One region of the Massilimicrobiota sp. mt181 genome, then DNA from elsewhere that is predicted to be linked to it. Evidence: a T-box and tRNA genes for the amino acid it is inferred to sense, from the RefSeq annotation. Region 1 holds a T-box; the other holds one or more tRNA genes.
What was found. A T-box is a leader RNA that pairs with one kind of tRNA and senses whether it is charged. The one in region 1 lies ahead of trpS (tryptophan--tRNA ligase), so its partner is inferred to be a tRNA-Trp.
Positions count from the first base shown of each region.

Region 2: it has a tRNA-Trp gene. The T-box ahead of trpS (tryptophan--tRNA ligase) is inferred to sense a tRNA for this amino acid. The anticodon was not compared.

Region 1 covers NZ_JBVAYN010000002.1:34,856-47,650, forward strand. Annotated here, with positions in the region: gene ACZYT4_RS01355 (glycosylasparaginase) at 1-623, opposite strand, end outside; gene ACZYT4_RS01360 (EAL domain-containing protein) at 699-1,982, opposite strand; partial or broken gene ACZYT4_RS01365 (PDC sensor domain-containing protein) at 1,970-2,542, opposite strand; gene ACZYT4_RS01370 (hypothetical protein) at 2,564-2,971, opposite strand; gene spx (transcriptional regulator Spx) at 3,106-3,561, opposite strand; T-box leader at 3,663-3,864, shown strand; gene trpS (tryptophan--tRNA ligase) at 3,898-4,887, shown strand; gene ACZYT4_RS01385 (hypothetical protein) at 4,925-5,491, opposite strand; gene fba (class II fructose-1,6-bisphosphate aldolase) at 6,800-7,666, opposite strand; gene ACZYT4_RS01395 (MalY/PatB family protein) at 7,749-8,912, opposite strand; gene ACZYT4_RS01400 (TrmH family RNA methyltransferase) at 8,905-9,645, opposite strand; gene ACZYT4_RS01405 (tetratricopeptide repeat protein) at 9,632-10,741, opposite strand; gene ACZYT4_RS01410 (hypothetical protein) at 10,742-11,017, opposite strand; gene ACZYT4_RS01415 (heme-binding protein) at 11,218-11,676, shown strand; gene ACZYT4_RS01420 (Gfo/Idh/MocA family protein) at 11,673-12,656, shown strand; gene ACZYT4_RS01425 (Gfo/Idh/MocA family oxidoreductase) at 12,643-12,795, shown strand, end outside.
Region 2 covers NZ_JBVAYN010000005.1:62,246-75,040, forward strand. Annotated here, with positions in the region: gene ACZYT4_RS04630 (ABC transporter permease) at 1-3, opposite strand, end outside; gene ACZYT4_RS04635 (ATP-binding cassette domain-containing protein) at 1-908, opposite strand, end outside; gene ACZYT4_RS04640 (response regulator transcription factor) at 1,005-1,673, opposite strand; gene ACZYT4_RS04645 (DNA alkylation repair protein) at 1,744-2,403, opposite strand; gene ACZYT4_RS04650 (arsenate reductase/protein-tyrosine-phosphatase family protein) at 2,454-2,843, opposite strand; gene ACZYT4_RS04655 (DUF3795 domain-containing protein) at 3,052-3,429, opposite strand; tRNA gene ACZYT4_RS04660 (tRNA-Trp) at 3,580-3,653, opposite strand; tRNA gene ACZYT4_RS04665 (tRNA-Glu) at 3,658-3,733, opposite strand; gene ACZYT4_RS04670 (hypothetical protein) at 3,834-4,199, shown strand; gene ACZYT4_RS04675 (GNAT family N-acetyltransferase) at 4,224-4,748, shown strand; gene rpmF (50S ribosomal protein L32) at 4,949-5,116, opposite strand; gene ACZYT4_RS04685 (YceD family protein) at 5,129-5,650, opposite strand; gene ACZYT4_RS04690 (nucleotidyltransferase) at 5,797-6,963, shown strand; gene ACZYT4_RS04695 (threonine/serine exporter family protein) at 7,000-7,752, shown strand; gene ACZYT4_RS04700 (threonine/serine exporter family protein) at 7,754-8,209, shown strand; gene ACZYT4_RS04705 (helix-turn-helix domain-containing protein) at 8,258-9,712, opposite strand; gene ACZYT4_RS04710 (hypothetical protein) at 9,771-11,024, opposite strand; gene ACZYT4_RS04715 (immunoglobulin-like domain-containing protein) at 11,134-12,558, opposite strand; gene pheT (phenylalanine--tRNA ligase subunit beta) at 12,570-12,795, opposite strand, start outside.

The sequences.
Region 1 (12,795 bases):
TTCATCAGATCTTCTCCTAAACCTGTTGCTGAAGCTCCGCCAATTTGTGAATCCACATAAAAGCCAGAACCAATGATTGGTGAATCTCCAACACGTCCTTTTTTCTTCATAAATAGCCCACTTGTTGATGTGGCTACTGTCATTTTTCCAAAAGAATCCAGACAAACCATTCCTACTGTATCATGCCCATCATAAGGCACAATATCCTCAAGCATTTCTTTTTGACGATTATAGTAATGAATTTTGGCACGATCAGTTAACATGTTTTTTCTTTCAAATCCTGCTTGACTGGCATATTTTTCAGCCCCTTCTCCAACTAAAATATTATTCACTTTTTCATGAGATAATTTTCTGGCAATAGAAATCGGATTCGCAAAATCTTTTATAGCTGCCACTGCACCAACACTGAGTGTATCACCATTCATATAGGCTGCATCCAGTTCTACTTCCATCTCTTCATTAGGCAAACCACCAAATCCAACAGATTTATAATAAGGAAAATCTTCAACTTCTTTGATTGCTATTTCAATAGCATCACCAGCATTTCCCTGATTTTTCAATATATCTTCTGCCTTTTCTATCCCTTCCTTAGCCATACGCCAAGTCGCAATAATACCCCACATTTTATTCACCTTCCGTTTTTATTATATAATGAAAAGAAGAAAGAAGATAGTCTTTTCTCAAGTGAGAAAAAACTGTCATTCTTTCTTCTTTTGCATATATCGCTCATTAAATTCAGACTTACTGATAGGTTTATGATAATAATAGCCTTGTCCATAATCACAACCAAATGATTTCATCAACTCATGACATTCTTGTGTCTCATCACCTTCAACAACTGTAGAAATGGATAAAGCTTGAGATAATTTAATAATTTCTTCTACAATCATTCTTGTCTTATCATTATTCTTATTAAATATTTCCTGTAAAAAACCTCTATCAATCTTTAATTCATCGATATCAAGTTTACCTAATATATTTAAAGATGAATATCCACTACCAAAATCATCCATTGAAACCTTAAAACCAATTTTATGCAACAAATGAATCTTCTCATTAACTTCCTCTACGTTATCAGCAACCAGATCTTCTAAAATTTCTAAAGTTATCAGATGTGCTGGAACCTGATACTGATCGACAAGCTGTTTTAATCGTTCCACATAATCCACTTCATAAAATAATAACTTTGATTGATTTACCGATATGCTTATTGGTTCAATACCTTGACTTATCCATTCATGAATTTGTATACAAGCTTGTTCAAACATGAATAAATCCAATTGAATGCAAAAACCACTTTTTTCAAAAATAGGAATAAATTGATTAGGGAATAACATACGTCCTTCATGCGTCACCCATCTGACTAAAGCTTCACTACTTTTGAGTGTTCCATCTTTTAATGAAATCTTAGGTTGTAAAAACAGTTGAAATTCGTGATCACGCAAAGCCTGATCCATATGACTTTCAATATAATTATCGATAATTTCCTGTTCATGTAGCTCAACATCATAAAACCATATATTAGAAAGCATATTTTCTTTTGATTTTGCTAATGCAAACATGACTCTCACCATCAGATGATCGAAATGCGTATCTAAGATAAATTTCTCACTAGAAATAGCAACACCACATTGGATTTTCAAATGATAATTTGTATGCAACAAATCCACATATTGAACAACTTCATCCATTATTTTTTCTAAACGTTGTCTCAAAACATCTGTCCTTGTCTCCTTAAAAAAGATATAGAACTGATCTGCTGTATCTCGACAGAAAAACTCATCTCCATTTAAATTCTTTTCAATAATCTTCTTTTCATGTATCAATAACTGATTTCCCTGATCATGTCCAAATATTTCATTAAAAAACTTAAATTGTCGAATATTCAAGACCGCAACACTACAATGTGAGTCAAAATCAAAAGACTGTTTTCCTAACATAGTAAAATAATGCAGATTTTTTGTGCCAGTCAAAGGATCCATATATGCTGTCTGTTGTAGTTCTTATTACTTTTTCGAATCATATAATATCCATACACTAATAATCCCATAACCAAAAGTATGACTCCTAAAAATAACATCCTCACAACGCGAATATTTCTATCCACAAACAAACTTGATTCAGTCAGCATATTCACACAAAGAATATACCAATCATTAACACCTAGTGGTTTTAACATTGCATAATATCTATTTCCTTCATATTCAAACGAAAAAGAGACATCCTCATAATTTGCCAGTTTCTCCTTAGTATTTTCCAATTCTCCCTCTTTAAAAAATGGTTGTGTCAAGACATGATCCTGTCCAAAAATATCATATTGTGAATTCATCAAAAAAGAACCATTTGAATCTGTTATGTAAGCATATGTATCGCCACCTAAAATTCCTTTTCCAGCCCCTGCATCCATAAACAGTGCTATTGTTTTAGTTGCTGTTAATGCTCCGATAATCTGGTTATCACGGTAGATAGGAATTCCATAAGCAAAAACCATTTTATTCGAAAACTGGCTTTGAAAAATATTAGAAACATTTTGATTGCCTGCAAGTGCTTTTTGCGCAACATCCTAAATCTCAGATTGGACATCTGATAATGACTGATAAGAGATAGAATCTTGATTCAAATTTGCGATAATTCCTTGTTTATCCTGATTGAAAAACATCATCGTCATAAAATCATTTTGTTCATTGGCTTTTTTCAGGATATCTGGAAATTGCTGATTTTCATAAATCTTATCAATTTCAAAAAAGCTGGCAAATGATTTAAGAATTTGAAAATCATTATTAAATTGCTGTTGTAAGGTTTCAGCATATTGTTCAATTTCTTCATTAACTTGAGTCATCGCACTTTCTTTCACAATATTATTTAAATGTATACGTAAAGAAATACCAACCCCTAAAAGAATGATTACAATCACAAAAGACATAACCATGATTTTCCCCATTTTCTTTTGAGATATCTTACTTTTCATCATCTATCAACTCCTTTCCCTTCAATCAAAATATTTACAGCTAGTATACCACTTTCTCTTAAAATATACATAAATATAAACAAAAAGCTTTTTTTCATTAAAAAACATATGTCTTCTTGTAGAAAACATATGCTTTATCATTCACAACCATCCTGACACTTTTGATCCTGATAATATTGTTCTTTAATATCTGTGAATTGCGGACAGAAATCACTGTTACTGCATTCCTGTAATCGTCTTAATTCACGAGGAATAAAAGCACGAATTTCTTCGGCATTATATCCTACCTGAAAGCGTCTTTCATCAATAATGATTGGTCTTTTTAAAACAGAAGGATTCTTCTGTATGAAATGAATCAACTCGTTAATAGACATATCATCTATATTTATCTGATTTTCTTTAATAATTTTTGATCTTTTAGAAATAATATCATCTGTTCCATTTTCACTTCTTTCTAGAAGTTCTTTTAACTCAGTTTCACGTAATAATGTAGAAAAAATATTTTTTTCAACATAAGGAATCTGATGCTCTTTGAGCCATGCTTTCACTTTACGACATGAGGCACAACTTGGCGCAGTATAAATTCTAATCATTACATCATCTCCTTGCTTCATCATTATACATCATTTTCTTGAATTATGAAATTATTTTTTATGATTCTATTGATTTATCCCTTTTTTCATTTTATAATACTCCTAAAGCAACGAAGGAATGGAGTAGTTATAATTTCATGTTTAAGAAAGTCTGTGGGCGATGAAAACAGGCCGTGACTTATAATGAATTGGGATTCTGGAGCTAAAGATGGCATCAGTCATCTTTCGTTAATCGCGTTAAGATAAAGAGCATATCAGTCTGATATGAATAAAGGTGGTACCGCGCATTATAACGTCCTTTGTTAGGACGTTTTTTTATTTGAAGGAGGAATAACAATGCAAAGAATGTTAAGTGGAATCAAGCCTACTGGGCGAGTGACTTTAGGAAACTATATTGGAGCTATCAAGCCGTTTGTATCTTACCAGGATGAATATGAAATGTTTATTTTCATTGCTAATCTACACTCTATGACAATCTATCAGAAACCTGCTGATTTAAGACAGAATACAAAAGATTTGATTGCTTTATATATTGCTGCTGGTTTAGACCCAACAAAAGTGACACTCTTTTTACAGTCAGATGTCTTAGAACATGCCCAATTAGGTTGGTATTTAGGTTGTATGGTTTCTATGGGTGAACTTTCTCGTATGACACAATATAAAGACAAAAAAGCTAAAAATGATGTCATTGGTGCGGGAATCTTTAATTATCCATCACTAATGAACGCTGATATTTTAATGTATGATCCAGATTTTGTTCCTGTCGGAGAAGATCAGAAACAACATGTTGAACTATGTCGTGATGTTGCAGAAAGATTTAACTCACGTTATAGTGAAACTTTCAAAATACCTGAACCACTGGTGACTAAAGTTGGTGGGCGTATTATGGATTTACAGAATCCAGAAAAGAAAATGTCTAAATCTGATGAAAATGGAAAAGGAACTATCTATATTCTCGATGACATTCAGGTTTCAAAAAAGAAAATCAAATCTGCTGTTACAGATAGTGATGGACATATTCATTATGATCCTGAAAATAAACCAGGTATTTCTAACTTATTAGAAATCTATTCTATTTTATCTAATCAATCTATTGAAGATCTTGAAAAACAATATGATGGTAAAGGATATGGAGAATTTAAAAATGATTTAGCTGAGGTTTTAGGAGAAGAATTAGAAAAAATTCAGGCTCGTTATCATGAAATCATGAGTGGATCATATTTAGATGACATTTTGACTGAAGGAGCTCAAAAAGCAAGAGTTATTGCCAGAAAGAAACTTGCAAAAGTAGAAAGAAAAATTGGAATTACAATTAAAAAGAAATAAACAGAGAGCAAACTTCTTGAAGGAAGTTTGCTTTTATTTATTTCCCTTGGACAAGTTCATGATACAAAAGTTCATGTAAGGTTGTATATCCTTTTTCAATTTTCTGTTTTAAAGCCAAATATTGACTGCTGGGATTATCACCATGAATATGAAATTGTTGACAAATTTGTAAAAAAACATCATAACGTACAACAAAAATTTCATCTATAACTTCTTCTAAACACATCTTTTTGAGTCGTTCCTTGCGCGTGAGTCCAAATTCTTTATCATAAGCTTCATCCTGTATCTGATATTGTAATAAAGTGATTGGCTGATATTGGATTTTCTGATTCATCTGATCACTTTGTTGCCAAGATAAAGTTCCTCTACGGACAATATGATGATCTTTTACATCAATCACAAAACAATAATGTCCATCTCCTACCAGATAGTATCCATCTTTAAAAAGTAACTGGTACAATTCTCCATACATCAAATCATGGAGCTGTCTTGTTGTAACATGATAAATATCCAATGTCTCTATCTCTTCATAACAGTCATCATCTTGCCATTCATATGGTTCTAAAAGTTCTTCATCATCATATACAAAATTGACTATAAACATAAAAACACCCCTGTAATGTATTGTATGTTTATTATGCCTAAAAAGAACAATTTATAATCAAAATAACTCAACTATTTCCTATAGCTTTAGTCATATTGTTGATTCAGATTATTATTTCATAAATCATCTATACAAAAATAGCTCTCTTTTCATCTTCAAAAATAAACAGATGATTTCATTGTGTATTATTCTTTCTTATAATGTCCATGCTGATTTATCCAGATATCAAGAAATGCTTTTTTAACCCTTTTATCATTTGAATACTCCTATTTGTTTTGGTAAAACTTTTTCAACCATCAAATGAATATTTAAATTTGTATAATTGAAAAAGCATCTCATCTTTTTGAGAACTCTATCCATAACACTCATTAAATTTTCATAATTACATGTTGAAAATAATTGATTAACATTCGATCTTAAGACAATATCCTCAATCCGTAATCCATTAATAGCGTTTCCTGTATTCTTATTATGACTTTTCCCATAATTTTCTTTTGTTCATCATTATCTAAATGGAGGCGATTTAATAAAGTGACCAGACAGAGATATAAATAAATCTCCAGTCTTCTTATTATAGTCTTCCTTTTTAATCATTTCATAAAGCTTCAACATTGATTCTGATGGCTTGACTCCTAGAGTCTGATATAATAATGAACGAATCAGTACTTTATCCAAATTGTTTATCTCAAGAACATTTCGTGCTACTTCTTTCATCTTTTCATATAGACTTTTGCTTTCTCAATAATTTTATTAATATAAAGAGAAGGGTGATAGACACGTTTTGAAAAAATTATAATCTTCTTTAACTTCTACCATATATTCCCAGAATAGCACTTCAAAAGTTCCTCATATCTTTCTTTTTCTCAAGCATTAAAAATTTTTTTATATTTTTCAAATTCAACTATGTCTATCATAAGCCGATAGTTGGAATTAATAGTATAGGAACCATTTCCAATTATAACAAAATCTTCCATAAAACTATTGCCCCTTTCTTCAATATCCTCCAGCAAAATCTTACACTTACATTTTCATTTTAATATTTTTGTATATTCTTGATAAAGTTTTTACTGGCGAAAATTCTATAAACGATTGACATATTTGACCAAAAAAATATTCTTTTCAGTTCATTTCTTTTTATATTTCTTCTTCATTAAAATAACGACATTATCACTAATATATAAATAAGAAAAGAATATACAATAAAATGATCTGCTGTTTTGATCATATAAATTAAAAGATCAGTAACTCAAAAATCAAATTTAGGGTTAAAATCCACAAAAAAAAGTCAACCTCAGTTGACTTTTTTCATTAAGCTTTACCAATGCATCCAAATAATTCCATTTTTTCTTTAACGCAAGTTTTAATAGCTTCTGCACCTGGAGCTAATAATTTACGAGGGTCAAATCCTTTACCTTCTAAATCTTTACCTGCTTCAATATATTTACGAGTTGCTTCTTGGAAATATAATTGACATTCAGTATTAACATTAATTTTAGAAACTCCTAATGTAATAGCTTTTTTGATCATATCTGCAGGAATTCCTGTACCACCATGTAATACTAATGGTAAAGTTCCTGTTTCTTTTTGAATAGCATCTAATGCATCAAAATCTAAACCTTCCCAGTTTTCAGGATATTTACCATGAATGTTTCCAATACCTGCTGCTAAGAAATCAACACCTAAATCAGCAATCATTTTACATTCTTTAGGGTCAGCAACTTCACCTTTACCAATAACTCCATCTTCTTCTCCACCAATTGAACCAACTTCTGCTTCAACTGATACACCTTTAGCGTGGCATAAAGCAACGATTTCTTTTGTTTTTTCAATATTTTCTTCGATTCCATAATGAGAACCATCAAACATAATTGAAGAGAAACCAGCATCTAATGCAGCTTTTGCTCCTTCATAACTACCATGGTCTAAGTGTAATGCAACTGGTACAGTAATGTTTAATGATTCAACCATTGCTTTAACCATTGCAGAAACTGTTTTATATCCAGTCATGTATTTAGCAGCTCCTTCAGAAACTCCTAAAATAACTGGTGCTTTTAATTCTTCCGCAGTTAATAAAATTGATTTAGTCCATTCTAAGTTGTTGATATTAAATTGACCAACAGCATAGTGACCTGCTTTTGCTTTATCAAGCATTTCTTTAGCTGAAACTAATCCCATAATTCAAATCTCCTTTACATTTTTTTTACACATATATCATACACTGATTTTATGAAAATTTCCATAAATATTCTCTTTTTTATCATTCTTTTATTGCTTTTTCTAATTGTTCTAAAGCTTGTTTTAATGTTGAACGTGGACAAGCAACATTAAATCTTTCAAAACCTTCTCCACCAGTTCCAAAGATATATCCTTCATCCAACCATAAATGAGCTTTATCCAACATAAATGCTTCTAATTCATCTTTATTCATACCCAAGCTACGCATATCTACCCAAACAAGGTATAATCCTTGAGGTTTAATCACTTTGATATCTGGTAATCTTTCAGCAAAGAATTCTTTCATATATGCGATATTTCCAGATAAATACTCGACCAGTTCATCAACCCATTTTGCGCCATATGTATAAGCAGCTTCACAAGCCTCTAAGCCAAAGATATTAGGATCACTCATACCAGAAGCATCTTTCTCTTTTCTAAATTGTTCACGCATCTTTTCATTTTGAATAATAATATTAGATGTCTGCAAAGCCGCTAAATTGAAAGTCTTTGATGGTGCCGTACAAATAACACTGAAATCACCAAAATCAGGATCTACATTATAGAAAGGAATATGTTCATTTCCGGCATAGATGAAATCCATATGAATCTCATCACTAATCACATAAACATGATGCTTCTGACAAATTTTTCCAATCTGATACAACTCCTCACGGCTCCATACTTTTCCAATCGGATTGTGTGGATTACACAAAATAAACATTTTGACATCATGATCAACAATCTGTTTTTCAAAAACTTCAAAATCACATTCATAATGATCATCCTGAAATACCAATGGACATTCTACAACTGTTCTGCCATTGAGATTGATAGATGCATCAAAAGGATAATAAACAGGTTTCATGACCATCACATGATCCCCTGGAGCAGTAAAGGCTCTGACAGCCAGTTTCAATGCTCCAACAACACCGGATGTTGTCACAATCCATTCCTTTTGAACATCAAAATGATGACGTGTTTTCATCCACTGAATAACTGATTGATAATAACTGTCAGTTGGACGAGCATAACCAAACACCCCATGAGATGCACGTTTGATTAAAGCTTCTTTCACTTCTGGAAGTGTTTCAAAATCCATATCTGCTACCCACATTGGAATCATATGGGCATTCTGCATTTTGTCTCCATCATATTTAATACTATTTGTTCCTTTTCTTTCAATCACTTTATCAAAATCATACATTTTCTCTTAATACCTCTTTTCCCTCAAATTCTTTTTTTGAAAAATGAAATAAAGCCAACCCCAAAGCCATCGATAAGTTTAATGAATCAATATCTTCACTATGGGGAATAAAAAGACTTTGACCATATTGAAGAAATGAATCATCTAAACCACTACTTTCATTACCAAAAATTAAACTATGTAGATGATTTGAAGAAGCCTGATGAATATTCTGAGCTCCTTTCAACATAAAAGGATAAAATTCATAGTCTAAGTAATTTGAGTAATAACTTTGAAAATCATCATAATAAACAATATTCAAATGAAAAATAGCCCCCATAGAAGCACGAATCACTTTGGGATCAAAAATATCCACAGCGGGTTTGATAATGACTAAATTTTTATAATTAAATCCCAGCATAGTACGCATAATTGTTCCCATATTTCCCATATCCATTGGATTGACCAAAACAACATGGTTCCCAACATCAAGAGGTGAATCATAAATCTGAAAGACCCCTATCGCATAACAATTATTCTTGGGACTTAATTTTTGAATCGTTTTATCATGGATATCAATAGGAATATGATGCTGTTGACATAATTCCTGAATCAGTGGATATCCTCGATTTTGTTCAATGGAAGAATGCACAACAACACGTTTGACATTCTGTGGTCGTGTTTTTAATAATTCAATGGTAGGAAAAACACCAAGGGTATAGGATTGCTGATCTCCTTTTTTATACAATTTCATTTTGTTTACTCAAAACCTCCCTTATCGATTGTGCCTGCTGATAATAGGAAAGTGCCAGACGATGGTTCTTCTTGACATAACGTCCCAATTCATAAAACTGTGCCAAAAGCATACAGGATTTTTCACTTCTTAATCGTGCAGCCTGATGCAGATATGTTAAAGCTTTCTTTTCATCCTTAGCACTCAAAATCCCATCAAAATAAATCATAGACAATTCATAGGCACATTCTTCATGCAGTAGATAATATCCATATTGAAAATAATGCATAGAATCTTCAAGATTCATATCTACGCCAATGCCCATCTTCAACATCATACCAACCTTATAAAGACATTCTCTTTGAAAAACCTTCGCACCTTTTAAATACGTTTGAAAAGCTTCAGAATAGTCTCGCTTTTTTTCTAATAAAAGTCCCTGATAAAGATAAGCTTCTTTTTCCTGACTTTGCATTAAATATTGCATGGCCTTTTGATCATCCTGAGGAAGATAGTGCCCATACATATAAAACAGACCTAATCTTAAGGAAGACAAACTATCTGGATTTTCCTGATAATAGTGAATAGCCTGTAAAACATCTCTTTCTACACCATTGCCATGTTCATACATAGAGCCTAAATAATAACAGGTTTCTTTATATCCCTGCTGATATAAATAAGAAAAAATCTCAAAAGCTTTTTCATAATCCTGTTTAACTCCAAAACCTAAAAAATAAGACCTTGCTAAAACAAAGAGATGAGAATAACGATTGTCCTGATACGCTTTTTCTAAAAACTCCTCAATATCAGGAATCTCAAAATAATAGCCAATCTGTTCAATCAAAACTGAAAAAACACTCGCCATAAATAAAGCTTCTTCTTCACTTAAAGAAGCATATTCACATAAATATCTCACATATCTTGATATTTCAAGATCTTCATCAAAAATCATGGCATCAAAGACACCTAATTTCATTCCCAAAACAACCAAATAACATTCATCCATCATGGATGGGGCTGCATCATTTAAAACTTCTTCAAAATGATCAATCTGAAATCTTAATGAATCCCCATATTGATTAAAGACATCTATGACTTTTTCGATAATCTCAATATTCATTTAATTTGTCTGATTAATCTGACGAATTGATTCCAATTCTTTTTGCGCATTTGCCTTTAATGATTGAAAATGTGCTTTATCATAATCAGCACCCTGATCAATAAAACCAATCAATTCATCATATTTTTCTACAATCACTGCATATAAAGATTCTTTAATCACATAATCCAATTCATTTTGAGCCTGTTGTGTCAGTTGATTAATAGACTTATATTGTTCTTTAAACATTGCATTATAATCAACAGTTTCTTTTTTCTTCTTTGAAAATAATCCCATGTTCTATCCTCCTTTTAACATCCTTAACAATATTCTACTTTATTTCATAAAAAAATAAAGACTTTTTTATTTTCATCCTTCTGATAAAAAAGTTCAAACATTCTCACTTATTCTTTTTTTCCTTGAACTTTCTTTTCAAAATCACATCAACAATTTATCTTTAAAGTGATTTATGGTATAACCAAATTGAGGTGAAAAACATGGACAATTTATTACAATTAGAAAATGATTTAACATTTTCCTCATTTAATCATGAAGATGCCTATCTATTAGGTCAAATATTAGTTCAAAAAATACAAAAACAAAAATTAAAAAACATTCGTATGCGCATTGTTTTAAACCATGATATTGTCTTTCAATATTTAATGGAAGGAAAACATGGTGATGAATGGCTTAATCGTAAACAAAAAACTGTTGAAACATTTCAACATTCATCCTATTATATCTGGTCTTGCAATGAACAGACACATCAATATGATGGCTATACAAAAGATTCAACTTATGCCATTTGTGGTGGTGGTTTTCCAATCATTGTACAAAATGAAATCATTGGCTGTGCTATTGTTTCAGGGCTCGCTCATGATGAAGATCATCAGATTCTTGTAGAGGCATTATATGAGCTAAAAAAACACAAAGAAGAAAAGGAGGACACTTTATGAAATTAGGAATATTAGGAACTGGTATGATTGTGAAAGATTTATTAACAACATATCAGCAATTCAACATTGAAAAAACTTATCTTTTAGGAACAGAGGCTACAAAAGATGAAACAGAAGAATTATGTCAGAAATATCATTTAGATCAAACTTTCTATGATTATGATGTTCTTTTAGACAGTGATATTGATACAGTTTATGTTGCTTTACCTAATCATCTGCATTATAGTTTTGCGAAAAAAGCAATCTTAAAAAACAAACATGTCATTATTGAAAAACCAATCTGCGCCAATGCTGAAGAATTAACAGATTTAATCAAATTAGGTAATGAACATCATGTTATTCTTTTAGAAGCAATGAATATTCATTATTTACCAGCCTATCTTTCATTAAAAACAAATCTTCAAAAAATTGGACAAATCAAAATTCTCAATTTTAATTACAGCCAATATTCATCACGTTACAATGCCTTTAAAGAAGGAAATATTCTTCCTGCTTTTGATTATCATAAAGCTGGTGGTGCCTTAATGGATTTAAATGTTTATAATCTCCATGCCATTATAGGTTTGTTTGGAAAACCACAACAGCAGCATTATTTTGCAAATATTGAAAAAGACATTGATACAAGTGGAATCATGGTTTTAGAATATCCAAATTTCAAAGGTATATCTATTGGTGCAAAAGATTGTAAAGCTCCTATCACTTCTACGATTCAAGGAGATAAAGGTGTGATTGTTTTCAATAAACCAATGAATCAGATTTTTGAATATACCCTTATTGATAATGATGGTCATCAAACACAATATGAATTTCCTCAAGATCATCATCGTTTATATTATGAGTTTATGGAATTTCAAAGAATCATTGATGAAAAAGACTACAACAAAGCTGAAAAGATGTTAAAATTAAGTTTAGATGTTGCGACAGTTATGGAAAATGGTAGAAAACAGGAAGGAGTTGTTTTTGACAATGATCGACAATAAATTAGTGTTAGGTTATATTGGTAATGGAAAGAGTGCTAACCGTTATCATATCCCATTTGTTTTAACAAGACAAAATCATTTCAAAATTAAAAAAATCTTTGATATTCATGTTCGTCATGATATATGGAAAGCCATTGAT
Region 2 (12,795 bases), on a different contig from region 1:
CATGATTGTTCACCTCCACATTTCTCTAGAAAATAAGATTCTAAATCCTGTTTTTGATAATAAATTTGATTAACTTCTACACCATTTTGTGCAAGTTGCATTGAAACATCAGAACTTTTCACATTATCATAAATCCATATCTCATTATTTTCATGAACAGTATAGTCTTTTATATTCAAATTCTTTTCAAGCAAAGGTATAGCCTTTTCCGCCTGATTGACTTTCAATGACAAATAATTTCTACAGCGTTTATCCAATTCTTTAGCTGTGATTTCTTCTACCACATGACCATCTCGAATGATTCCATATTTCGTGGCAATCTTGCTGAGCTCTCCTAATATATGACTGCTGATAATGATTGTCATTTTCTTCGTATCGTTCAGATATTGAATAATTTCTCTCACTTCTCTAATTCCTTCTGGATCCAAACCATTAATAGGTTCATCTAATATCAGCAAATCTGGATTTCCTAATAGTGCCAAAGCAATTCCTAATCGTTGTTTCATACCCAACGAAAACTTTTTCACAACTTTCTTACTCTTTGCATCAAGTCTTACCAAACTTAACAACTCATTGATTTTATTTTTACTATCAATCCCCATTGCAATAGCTTTTAACTCCATATTGTCATAAGCCGAAAGATTTGGATATAATCCAGCCGTTTCAATCAATGATCCGATTCTTCGAGACGTCAATGCATTGCGTTCTTCACCAAACAACTTGACTTCACCAGATGTTGGAAAAATCAAACCTGTAATCATTTTTAATGTTGTTGATTTCCCTGCACCATTTTTCCCAATAAAGCCATATATATCACCCTTTTTAATGTTCATATTCAGATGAGATACAGCTTTTGTATCTTTATATGTTTTACATAAATCATAAAGCTCCAATACGTTTTCTTCCATATCATGATACCTCCTTCATACAATTATGATTATAAAAATCAAAGTTAAAAAAAGTGCCAAGCAAATATAAAGAAAGTATAAAGAAAAAACTGAATATTATTCAGCCATTTTAAATCCAATACCCCACACTGTTTTGATATATTCATCATTAGTATATTGTTTTATCTTTTTTCTAATATTGCTAATATGAACATTGATAGTCTTATCATCACCATAATAATCATCATTCCATACATATTCATAAATTTCCTGTTTGGTAAAAACTCTTTTGATATTCTTCATCAAAAGTTCTAAAATCAAATATTCATGTTTTGTTAAATGAAGGGGTTGATGATCAATAAACCCATCATAAAGAGATTGATTGAGAATCAAATTCTTAAATGTTATATTCTCATAATTGTTTTTATTTCTTTTTCTTAATTGGACTTGTACTCGTGCTAAAAGTTCTTCCAGTTCAAATGGTTTGCAAAGATAATCATCTGCTCCTGCACCCAAGACTTCAACTTTACTATCTAATGTATCTTTAGCAGTTAAAATAATGACAGGCAAATCAGAACTTTGACGTATATTTTCTAAAAGAGATTCTCCAGTCATTCCTGGTAACATCAAATCTAAAATAATCAGATCATATGTATTCATTTGAAAATACATCAACGCTTCTGTACCAGAAAAAGCCTGTTCACAATGATATCCAGCTTTCATCAAATAATTCTTAATCATATGATTAATATCAGTATTATCTTCCACAATCAATATATTCATCATTTCTATTCTCCTTATCATCTGCCATTTTCTCTTTGAAAACATTTTCCATACTCACATCAATCTTTATTTATTAAATATACTTACTTGCTTCCTTAATGCTTAATTTATTCATCTGTCCTTCATATTTATTTATAAATTCTTTGACCCATGCAGGATTAGTCTTAGAATAATCTCTTAAAGCCCAACCAATAGCCTTATTTATAAAAAACTCATCACTTCCAAAATTATTCACTATGATTTGTTCTAATAGGGCTGGGTTTGTTTTTTCTTTTCTGCATAATTGATGATCAATAGCGAGTCTTCTGATCCAAAAATCCTTATCTTGGGACCATTCTAACATCAAAGCATTGACTCTCTCATCTCTCAGTCCAATTTCTCCAATGACTCTATCTAAACTATCTATGGTATCCCACCACTGTTTGATTTTTGCATATCTTTTGATTTTTGGAATATCTTCATAGCTTAAATATTTGTTCATCACCATCAAATAATCACAAACAAAATATTGAAATTCTCTATGTTCATCTTCGTAACATATATCTAGAAAATGCCAATCAATCTTTTTTTGTTTCTTCTCATTCTTCATAAATTCTTTATAGATAGCTTTTCTTTTTGAAGCAGGTAATCCATAAAAGGAAAATAGATTTCTCATATACTTTGACATAGATATAGCATTATCTTTATCTTCATTGGCTTCAAACTCTTTTTTTATTTCTAAATATTTGTCCATCATTATCTCCTTTTATCTACATTATCATTCTATTGATATCTTTACATTCTTTAATATTGTAACGATTTTATTCTTTCTTCAATGTCTTTTATAACTTTTATAAACTCATCATCACTTTTCCCAGTAGGATCATCTAAATGCCAATTATCATCAAAATCTTTCCCTATATATGGACAACTCACATTGCATCCCATAGAAATAGCAATATCCACTTGAGGAATATCCTGGACTAATTTACTATATTGATCTTTTTCCATATCAATTTGGTACATGTCTTTAATCAATCTGACAGCATCTTGATTAATTTGAGGCTTTAATTCTGTTCCACATGAATAGAAATCGTATTGATCACCCATAAACTTTTTCCCTAATGCTTCAGCTACCTGACTACGACATGAATTATGAACACACACAAATGCAATTTTGAGTTTTCTTTTCATCTATTGATCATCCTTTCATCTTTGTTCATCATATATGTTTGACTTCACTTTTCAAAAAACTTCTCTCATACTCATACGAGTATTCACATAAGATTCTTCATCTATAACTTAGATATTACGATAAAATACAAAAGCAATAAAAATTATAAGAATTGATATCTTTTTCAAGATAAGATGTATTCATACAATGTGAATGAATTGTTTATAATCATTTTTTCCCATTTCTTATAAACTCTATAATCTCATCTTCCGTATCAAACTGATCATAATCTCCTATATGCTTGTTCTTATAATGATATTTAATTCCCTTTTTATGATTGTCTGCTAAATGCTTTTTTAAATCTTTTTCTCCATATCTTTGAATATATTGACAAAATGTTCTCACTCTTAACTTATGTAAAATACTATCATGGCATGGAAAATCCGGACATTCAAAACAATACTGATAATTTTGAGATGTGCAACATTGATAGTTTTTACAAGAATCTTTTTCAGGACATCCGCCTTTTTTACAACCTACACAACCTGGAGTATCTTGACAATAATCACAAGCTAACCCACAATAGCCAAATCCTTTTGTATTCATAATATCTCACTTCCTTAAGGAATATTATAGCATATTCTTCAAATGACGAATATATTTCCTCCACAGGTAGATATTCTTTTGCGATCAACTTCATTATTTTATATAACTCATTGAACAAAAAAAGAGCGATAAATCGCTCTTACTTTCTCATGGCAGGGGCGGCAGGAATCGAACCCGCGTCCACGGTTTTGGAGACCGATGCTCTACCATTGAACCACGCCCCTATATTGGTGACCTGTACGGGATTCGAACCCGTGAATGCATGCGTGAAAGGCATGTGAGTTAACCGTTTCTCCAACAGGCCAATTGATTTTGCCATGTAATAATAACACAGAAAATATAGAAAAGCAATAGAAAAAAGAAAGAAATAATGATATTATAGTTAGGTATTGGAGGATAAAGATATGTTTGGTTTTGGAAAAAAAATAGAAATTAAAAAAATAGATATTAATGAAGGATTTCGTCAATACGAAAAAAGTCCTGATCAAATCACAATTATCTGTGTAGATGAATTAAAAGACTATGACGATTTGCATATTGCAGGTGCAGAATGTTTCCCATTACGTCTTATAGATAGGTTTGAGGAAAATTATCCTGATAAAAGTAAAAAATATTTTATTTATGCAGTTAATAAAGCAATTAGTGAAAAAGCATGTAAAAAACTCATTCAAAAAAATTATACAGTTTTTGATTTAGGAAGTTTTTTAGATTATCGCGAAAGAGAAGAAGGTCTTCTTGCGACAAGAAAAAATCGCAGAAGAAAGAAATAATCAAAACATTTCTTATAGTAGAAAATGAAAATAATTTATCAAGATATACTGATTCGTGATGCCAAAGAAAAGGATGTCTCTATTCTTACACAATGGCGAAATGACGGAAAAGTGATGGCTCATGCCGGATTTCCAAATGATATCAATACAACAATTCAAAAAGTTAAAGAACAACTACAAGAAGAACTCAAAAATTATAAACAACGCCTTATTATTGAATATAAACATCAGCCAATTGGAGAAATGTGCTTTTTCCCGTTTGATGACGCAATTGAAATTGGTATCAAAATATGTGAAATAAATATGCAAAATCATGGATTAGGTCAAAACATACTCACATTATTTATTCAAGAACTATTTCATATGGGCTATTCAAAAATTATTTTAAGTACAGATTTGAATAATCTTCGTGCTCAACATGTTTATGAAAAACTTGGTTTTAAAAAATATGATATTCAATACAATAGTTGGCAAGATCCTCAAGGGGATATGCACTCAACTATTTTTTATGAACTCTTTCCTCAGAACTTTATTCAACAACTTAAATAATAAAAAAGAGAACAGCTCAAATCGATTCTTTTTGACTTTAGTGTTATACTGACAAGGAGAAATTCTTATACTATTGATGAAAACAATAATATGAGAATTCTCCTATTTTTATATATCTATTAGTAACTAAAAAATCTGAAATTGCTATTCTCTTATTTGTATTTATGCATAAAAAAAGCCCTTGAAATAAGGGGCAGTTTTTATAACACTTTTTGTCCGTTGTAAGTTCCGCAATGTTTGCATACTCTATGAGATAATTTATATTCTCCACATTCAGGGCAAACAACTACAGCTGGTACTGTTAACTTGTCATGTGTTCTTCTTTTGTTTCTTCTTGTTTTAGAAACTCTTCTTTGTGGTACTGCCATAGGTACACCTCCTTATTCCTTATCCTTAAAATAATCTTTAAGCTTCGCTAAACGAGGATCAATATAATCCTCATCCTCACGTTCATCTTCTTCACTTAATACTTTCCATCCATTACCCTCTGTTTTCAAAGAAGCCCCCTCTTTAACAACTCTCATAGGAACTTCCATCATAATTTCTTGAAAAACAACAGGTGTCAAATCAACAGTGTTTCTCTTGACTTCAATAACCTCTTCATTTTCTTGAGGTTTATAAAAAGCAAATATAGCACTTGATTCAATCTCAAATGGATAATCGACATCTTCCAAAGATATGGCACATGGTAAAATCATGAGTCCATGAATTTGAAAATCAACGTATAATTGATGATTTCTCATATCCAAACGACCATCTCCCTCAACACGAATATCTTTCAATCCATTAATTTGGGATAAATTATGGAACATTTCAGGTGGAAAATTCAATGTTTCGTCAAAATGAAAACATCCATCTTTCTGTTTAATAATCCATTGTAAATTCCATTTCAAGAAAATCACCCTTTACATCGCATAGCCAATTATATATAAAAGTCAGAAATATGTCAATTGAATTTTAAATTTTTCGTTGAATATTTCTTATCTTTTCAAGTAAAACTATGTTTATTTCTCAAACTATGCTAAACTATCTCAAGGAGGTTAAACATATGAAAGTACTAGGATTAATCGTTGAATACAATCCATTTCATAATGGACATATTTATCATATTCAAAAAGCAAAATCATTGGATCAGTTTGATTATACAATTGCTGTGATGTCTTCATCCTTTGTTCAAAGAGGTGAACCGGCTATCATTGATAAATGGAAACGTAGTCAGCTGGCCATCGAATTTGGTGTGGATTTAGTCATTGAGCTTCCTTTTGTCTATGCCTGTCAAAGTGCTGATTATTTTGCGAAAGGTGCTATTGAATTACTGGCTGCTATTGGAGTTACTGATATCTGTTTTGGAAGTGAAGATGGACGCATTTCGACTTTTATTGATATTGCAACAACAATTTTCACACACCAGCAAACCTATGATGCATATGTTAAAAATGCTATGAAATCAGGTTTACGTTATGCTGATGCCTGTAATCAGGCTCTTTCGCATATTATGGGCAAAGAAATTCGAACACCCAATGATCTTTTAGGACTCAGTTATGTGAAAGAAATTATCGCTCATCAATATCCTATAACACCCCATTGTCTACAAAGGACCAACACTTATCATGGACTTGATTTAAATAATATTGCCAGTGCTTCTGCAATTAGAAAAGCTATTTTTAGCTATCAGGAATACGCTCATACATTACCTCATCCTCATCTCTATCAAAATGAAATCTATCAGCTCCAAGATTTTTTTCCATATTTACGTTATCAGATTCTGACATCATCACTAAAAGAGCTTAAAAACTATCATATGGTAGAAGAAGGTTTAGAACATTTATTATATAAACATATTTCGAGCTGTTCAACGATTGAAGAATTCATTGATTGCTTATCTTCTAAAAGATATACACGTCCTCGTATTTCAAGAATGCTGATTCACATTTTAATGAAAAACACAAAAGAAGATATCAAAAACGCCATAAATGTTGACTATTTGCGTATTTTGGCTATGAATCAAAAAGGAAGAGAATATTTATCTCGCATCAAAAAAACATGTGCCTATGTCTTAGTGACCAATTTTGCCCGTCATCACCACCCTGCTTTAGATATTGAACTCAAGGCTACACGTTTATTATCATTATTATCATCTTCGCCAGAAACACTTATACACGAAGAATTTTCACATATTCCCCTAATTGATTCATTTCATGATGAAATTTCATAAGATTTATGTTATAACTGTTTATTGCGAGGTGAAAACATGAATGAATTAGAAATTCTCCAACAAATTAATAAAATTGGTCAACTTCTTTTAAAACATGGTGCAGAAATTTATCGTGTTGAAGAATCATTAAAAAGAATGTGTGAAGGATTTGGTTTTCAGGATATAGAAGTTTTTGCTATTCCTTCTTATTTTACATTATCATTAACACTCCATGACGGAACACCTTATCAATCTTCAAGACGCTCTCGTAGCAATCGTACACATTTAGATCATTTATATGAATTAAATTGTCTTGTCCGTCAAATCAGTAATCAGGAATTGACTTTAGATGAAATCAAAACAATCATCCATAAAATAGAATCTGAAAAACTGAACTATCGTTTAATATTGATTGGATACGTTGTATCTGCAGCTATGTTTTGTGCCTTTTTTGGTGGACATCTCACTGAAATGCTTGTTTCTGCATTGATTGGCTTGATTTTATATTATTTTATCTATCTTTTAGAAAGACTTGATGTCAACGTCATTGTTCGTACAATTCTTTCTAGTATGGTTTTGGCCAGCATTGCGATTATTGCCCAAAAAACACAATTCATCACCAACCAGCAATCTGTTATTACTGGAACATTAATGTTATTGGTTCCCGGTATTGCCATTACAAATAGTTTAAGAGATATCATCGGAGGAGATTTCGTCTCAGGACTTTCCCGTATGATTGAAGCTATTTTACTTGCTGCCAGCATTGCCATTGGTGTGGGAATTATGATGATGGTCTTGAAAGGAGTCTAACATGGAAGGATTTATACAATGTTTATCTGCCTTTATAGGATGTTTTGGTTTCACCTTTATCTTTAGAATTCAAAAAAACATACGTTTTTCATTGATAGGTTCTTTTCTAGGAACTTTAGGATGGTTTGTTTATTTAGTTTTTGCATCATTAGATAATATTTTCTTACAGAGCTTTATCGCTATGTTATGTGTTTCATTGTTATCAGAAATCATGGCGAGAGTTTTTAAAGCACCTGCAACAATTTTCATTATTATTGGATGTTTCCCATTAGTACCTGGAAGTGGTATTTATTATACAATGCTATATGCTGTTCAAGGAATGAATGATTTATTTATGGAAAGTTTCTTATCAACTTTAGGAATCAGTATTTCTCTAGCTTTAGCTATCTTGATCTCATCAACAGCTTTTCAAGTCTATAAACGCATCAAAACAAAAAATTATATCGACATGGGTTAACAAATAAAAAGAGTTATTTAAAAAATGAAATCTATAAATATCATTTTTCTAAGATAACTCTTTTTTATTATAATGTCTAATCATATCATCAATAAAACGACAAGATTGTTCTTGATTCACAATAATATCTTCATATAAGTTTTCTATTTGTAAAAGCTTCATATAATCGAATAATTGTTCAATGATACTCTGCTCTTTAAAATTGATATATTTTAAAGAACTTTGATAATCCGATAATAATATATACCCAAATACAGGTGTCACAAAGATATGAAGATTTTCACTCATTTTTTCATATTTTTCCGTCAAAATCTTGACATTTCCAGATTTTATTTGCTCTTTTAATCTTTGCATCAAAGCAAATCTATCCTTTAAATCTACTGTTTTCAAACAATATTCAGGAAATTCTTGTACACGACCAGTTTCTATAAAGTTTTGAATGCCAGATAGAGTCCTATAATAATAAATTTTATCCTTATTAATAAATGTTTGAACAGTTTCAATATATTCTTGAAGTTGCATATATAAATTCTGATTTTCTTTTAAAATTGGTTGAACATATTTCATCAACATATCTTTATCAATCAACGCTACTAGGCAAGGTTCTTTAGACAAAAAATATCCCTCTTCTATCTTTTCTTTCATAATCAGTTGTCCAACAACTTCATATTGGTCATCTAAAGAAGTGACAATATCTATTAATGGTTGTGTCTCCATTTCATATTGGTAATAGATATTCATCAAAAAATCAATAACCTCTTTTTGTGTATAAAACAAGCCATATTGAAAATCATCAGTAAAAGTGATTCCTCCACATGAGCATACCAACATATGATTAAAAAGATTCATATTCCTAAAATGCGAACATGTATTATCATAATAAAATCTAGGAAAATAATGAGGAATATGGTTAGACAGTAAGATTGATTTTTCTATTTCCTGCATATTTTTCATCATCATTTCATTTTGATTATCTAAACATAAAATTTGATAGAATGAAAAACATTCATGTGTATAGCCAACATTCATCAAAAAATCCAATAAAAAATCATACTGATTTTGTCCTATATAATAAATTTGAGGATGCTCCAACAATAATTCCTGTTCTAATAAGTATTGCATATAATAATTTAAAGATTCCTTACCTTTAATGACAATTATGTCCTTCATTTTATTATCTTTATCATGAGATATTCCTTCCCATTTTAAATATTGTGGAATCTTATAGTGTAACAAGAAACTTTCAATTTCTTTATACTGTCTATATCTCCTCTCCCCAATAAGAGTACAGTAGTATGAATAAAAATATTTTTGCCTTTCTTGAGGCGATAATTTAAAGAAATAAGCGATATTATCAACAAGTTCTTTGTTTGATGGATTTCGTTTCCCATTAATGATTTTATACATTGTTGATCTATCAATATGTAAATACTCTATCAAAGAAGCAACCTTAATATTGTTTTCATGTATATATCTTCGTAAATATTCTGAATAAAGTGACATAAATAACTCCTTTATAAAAAAAACGAAAAGTGAAACACTTACGTTTCACTTTATTATCTTATTTTTTCATCAATTTTCTACGATTTATCATAACACATCCTACACTTGCAAGCAATAATCCACCATATAAATAAGGTAAAGATGTATCAGATGTTTGAGGCACATCCTTTTGAACCTGTGTTTCTTGTGGTTGATCTGTTTGTGTTGTCGTTGTAGGTTTTTCTTGAACAGATTGGCTAGGTTGAGTTTCTTCTTTTGAAGGTGTAGATGTTTCTGATTGTGATGGAGTCTGTTGCTTATTAATATCTACAGTGATTGTAAAAGAAATCACACCATTTTCATTAAGACTATATGTTGCTGCTTTTGGTGTTCCTGTAATAGTTGCTTGTCCATCTCCTACAAAAACAAGTTCATCACCATCTACTTTGATAACTTTTTCATCACTACTTTCCCATGTATAGTTGGAAACAGTCCATAATGCACTATCTGGTTCTAAGAAATCTAAAATATTCTGTCTTGCATTAATATTGACTTTCACATTTGTATCCTTAGCAACAACATCACCAACAGTTGCCTCTGGATTTCCTACATGGACATGGATAGTATGTTTTTCATTTCCGTGATAAATGTACACATTTGTTTCTCCTGCCTTTTTTCCGGCAATTAAAAAATTATCTACTCCAGTAAAACCAAAACGTGCTATACTCTCATCATCACTTTTAAAATCTGAAAATCCAAATGCCGCATTTAGATCTCCTTGTTCTACAAATCCATATGGATTCACAAACATCAAATTTTCCATACTTTGATGTTCATCTGTTGAAGCTGGTAAATAAAGTTCAGATGGCAAGTTCCATGCCTTAAAATATTCATCAGCTGAAGCAGGGTTACCAGAATATGCTACTGAATATAAATTACATTGTGATAATAATGAAAAATCTGTAATTTGATTATTTCTTAAATCAATATGCATATTCTTTTTTATTGCCGGTATTATAGGTGAAATATCACTAATTTGATTATCAGAAAAATCATATCCTCTTCCTGCACCAGGATCCGCTACTAAATCTGCATTCTCCATCCCAACTAAACTTTTTATACCTTGTCCAGATGCATCTAGCGTATGAAGATTCTTCATTTCTTCCTTAGATACCTTTCCATCTCCATTGTTATCAACTTGTTGTAAAACAAGCTTCTCGAGAGTCTTATCTTCAAAATAAACCATATCAGATTGATCTTCAGCAAATACAAACTGACAAGACATACTTGTACAAATTGCAAATGCACATAGCATTCCTATAATCTTCTTCATAAATCTTTGTCTCCCTTCTTTTGAATATTTTTGTATTATAACATACCTATTTTCAAGAAAATAGAGTGGCAAAAATTGTGGACAACAAAAAAGGAGAACTAATTTCTCCTTAATCATCAATCATAATAGCTTGAGATTCCATATCTTCAAATGCTATTTCAAAAGCATCGCGTTCCCAAATAGTTAATCCTTGTAAAGGATTGTTTAAAACAACATGTTCTTCGTCAAAACCAATCAGCACAAGACAATGTTCACTCACTGGAAAAGTCACCGTTTCATCAGTATACTCACCATCAAGTGTCTTAATATACCATTCCTGTTTCCCTGATTGTTCATAAGTCTGTAAGGATGCTGTTGCCCATATTTGAATAGGATGCCCCATTTCGACATAAACCAACAAATCTTCCAGTGAGGATCCCGTCAGATTTGTGACAGTATGTTGCCCATTCTGTTCATCAATCATATTTTCTAGAACTTCAACCATCGGTTCTACATAAATGCCATAACCACGTGAGGACATACTCCCTGTAAAAGCTTCATGTGGATTAGCTCCATATAAACGTCCATCTTTATATTCTAGAGGAATTATAGGAACTTCTGCGATGACATCTTCAATGGTCACATCATATCCATAATATTGTAATAACATTGTTGATGAAGCCGACTCACAACCATTGTAATAATCAGGCAACTGCAAGACCATAGGAACATCTGATATACGATAAGACGTTTCTCTTTCTTTAACAACGACGTCTCTCTCTACAGTGGTCTCATTGCCAGATTGATCACTGACTGTATAAGTCAGTGAGTATGTCCCTGCCTGTTGTGTATTTACTTCACCAGAAACTTCTATTTGATCTGTACAGTCTCCATCAACATCATCAGTTGCAGAAACTTCATATAAAGGATCAAATGTTTCATTTAAATAAGCAATCTGAGGTTTTATACTTATTTCAGGCGCTTTTAAATCCAATACTTCCACTTCGAATGTTTCTTCCTGAACATTCTCATAGGGATCTTCAGCACGGACATGAACCGTATATGTTCCCATCTTTGAAACATCTACATCTCCATCAATTTGAATATCACATTCCTCCTGTGAATTATCGCTCACAGTGATGAGATCTTCTATTTGAAAAGATGATGTGCCATAAGCAACTGATTCCTGACATTCCACAACTGGAGGTGTATCATCTGAAACTTGAATCGAAATAGGATAAGTTTCATCATGATATGTAATCGTTCCTTCATACTCTCCAATTTGAGGACATCGGTTTTCAGAATCCATATATTTGATTTCACTAAAAGTCAACTGACATTCTGAAATAATATTTTCTCTTTCAAAAGGTAAATACCAGGTTAAATTCAAATAATCCTCAACATCTTGACTTAATTCTTCCCCAACCTGCATTGTTATTGTTCCACCATCAACCAGCTTTAATCCAAGTCTCCAGATCATGATATACACAGCCATAAAAAGCAGTAGTACACCAAATACAGCAATGCCAACACGTTTTTTTGAAAGTTTTCTCATATAATAGGCAATTAAGCTCTTAAATAAGCATTATAATCTTTTTTCACCACATTTAAAATGTGTTCGATTGCAGCATTAATTGTTGCTTCATCCAAAGTCTTTGAAGCATCCTGGAATGTTAAAGCAATGGCTACAGATTTTTTACCAGATTCAATATGTTCCCCTTCATAAACATCAAAAATCTTTGTATCAACGATTAAACGACTTGCTTTACAGATAGAGCGTACCACATCATAA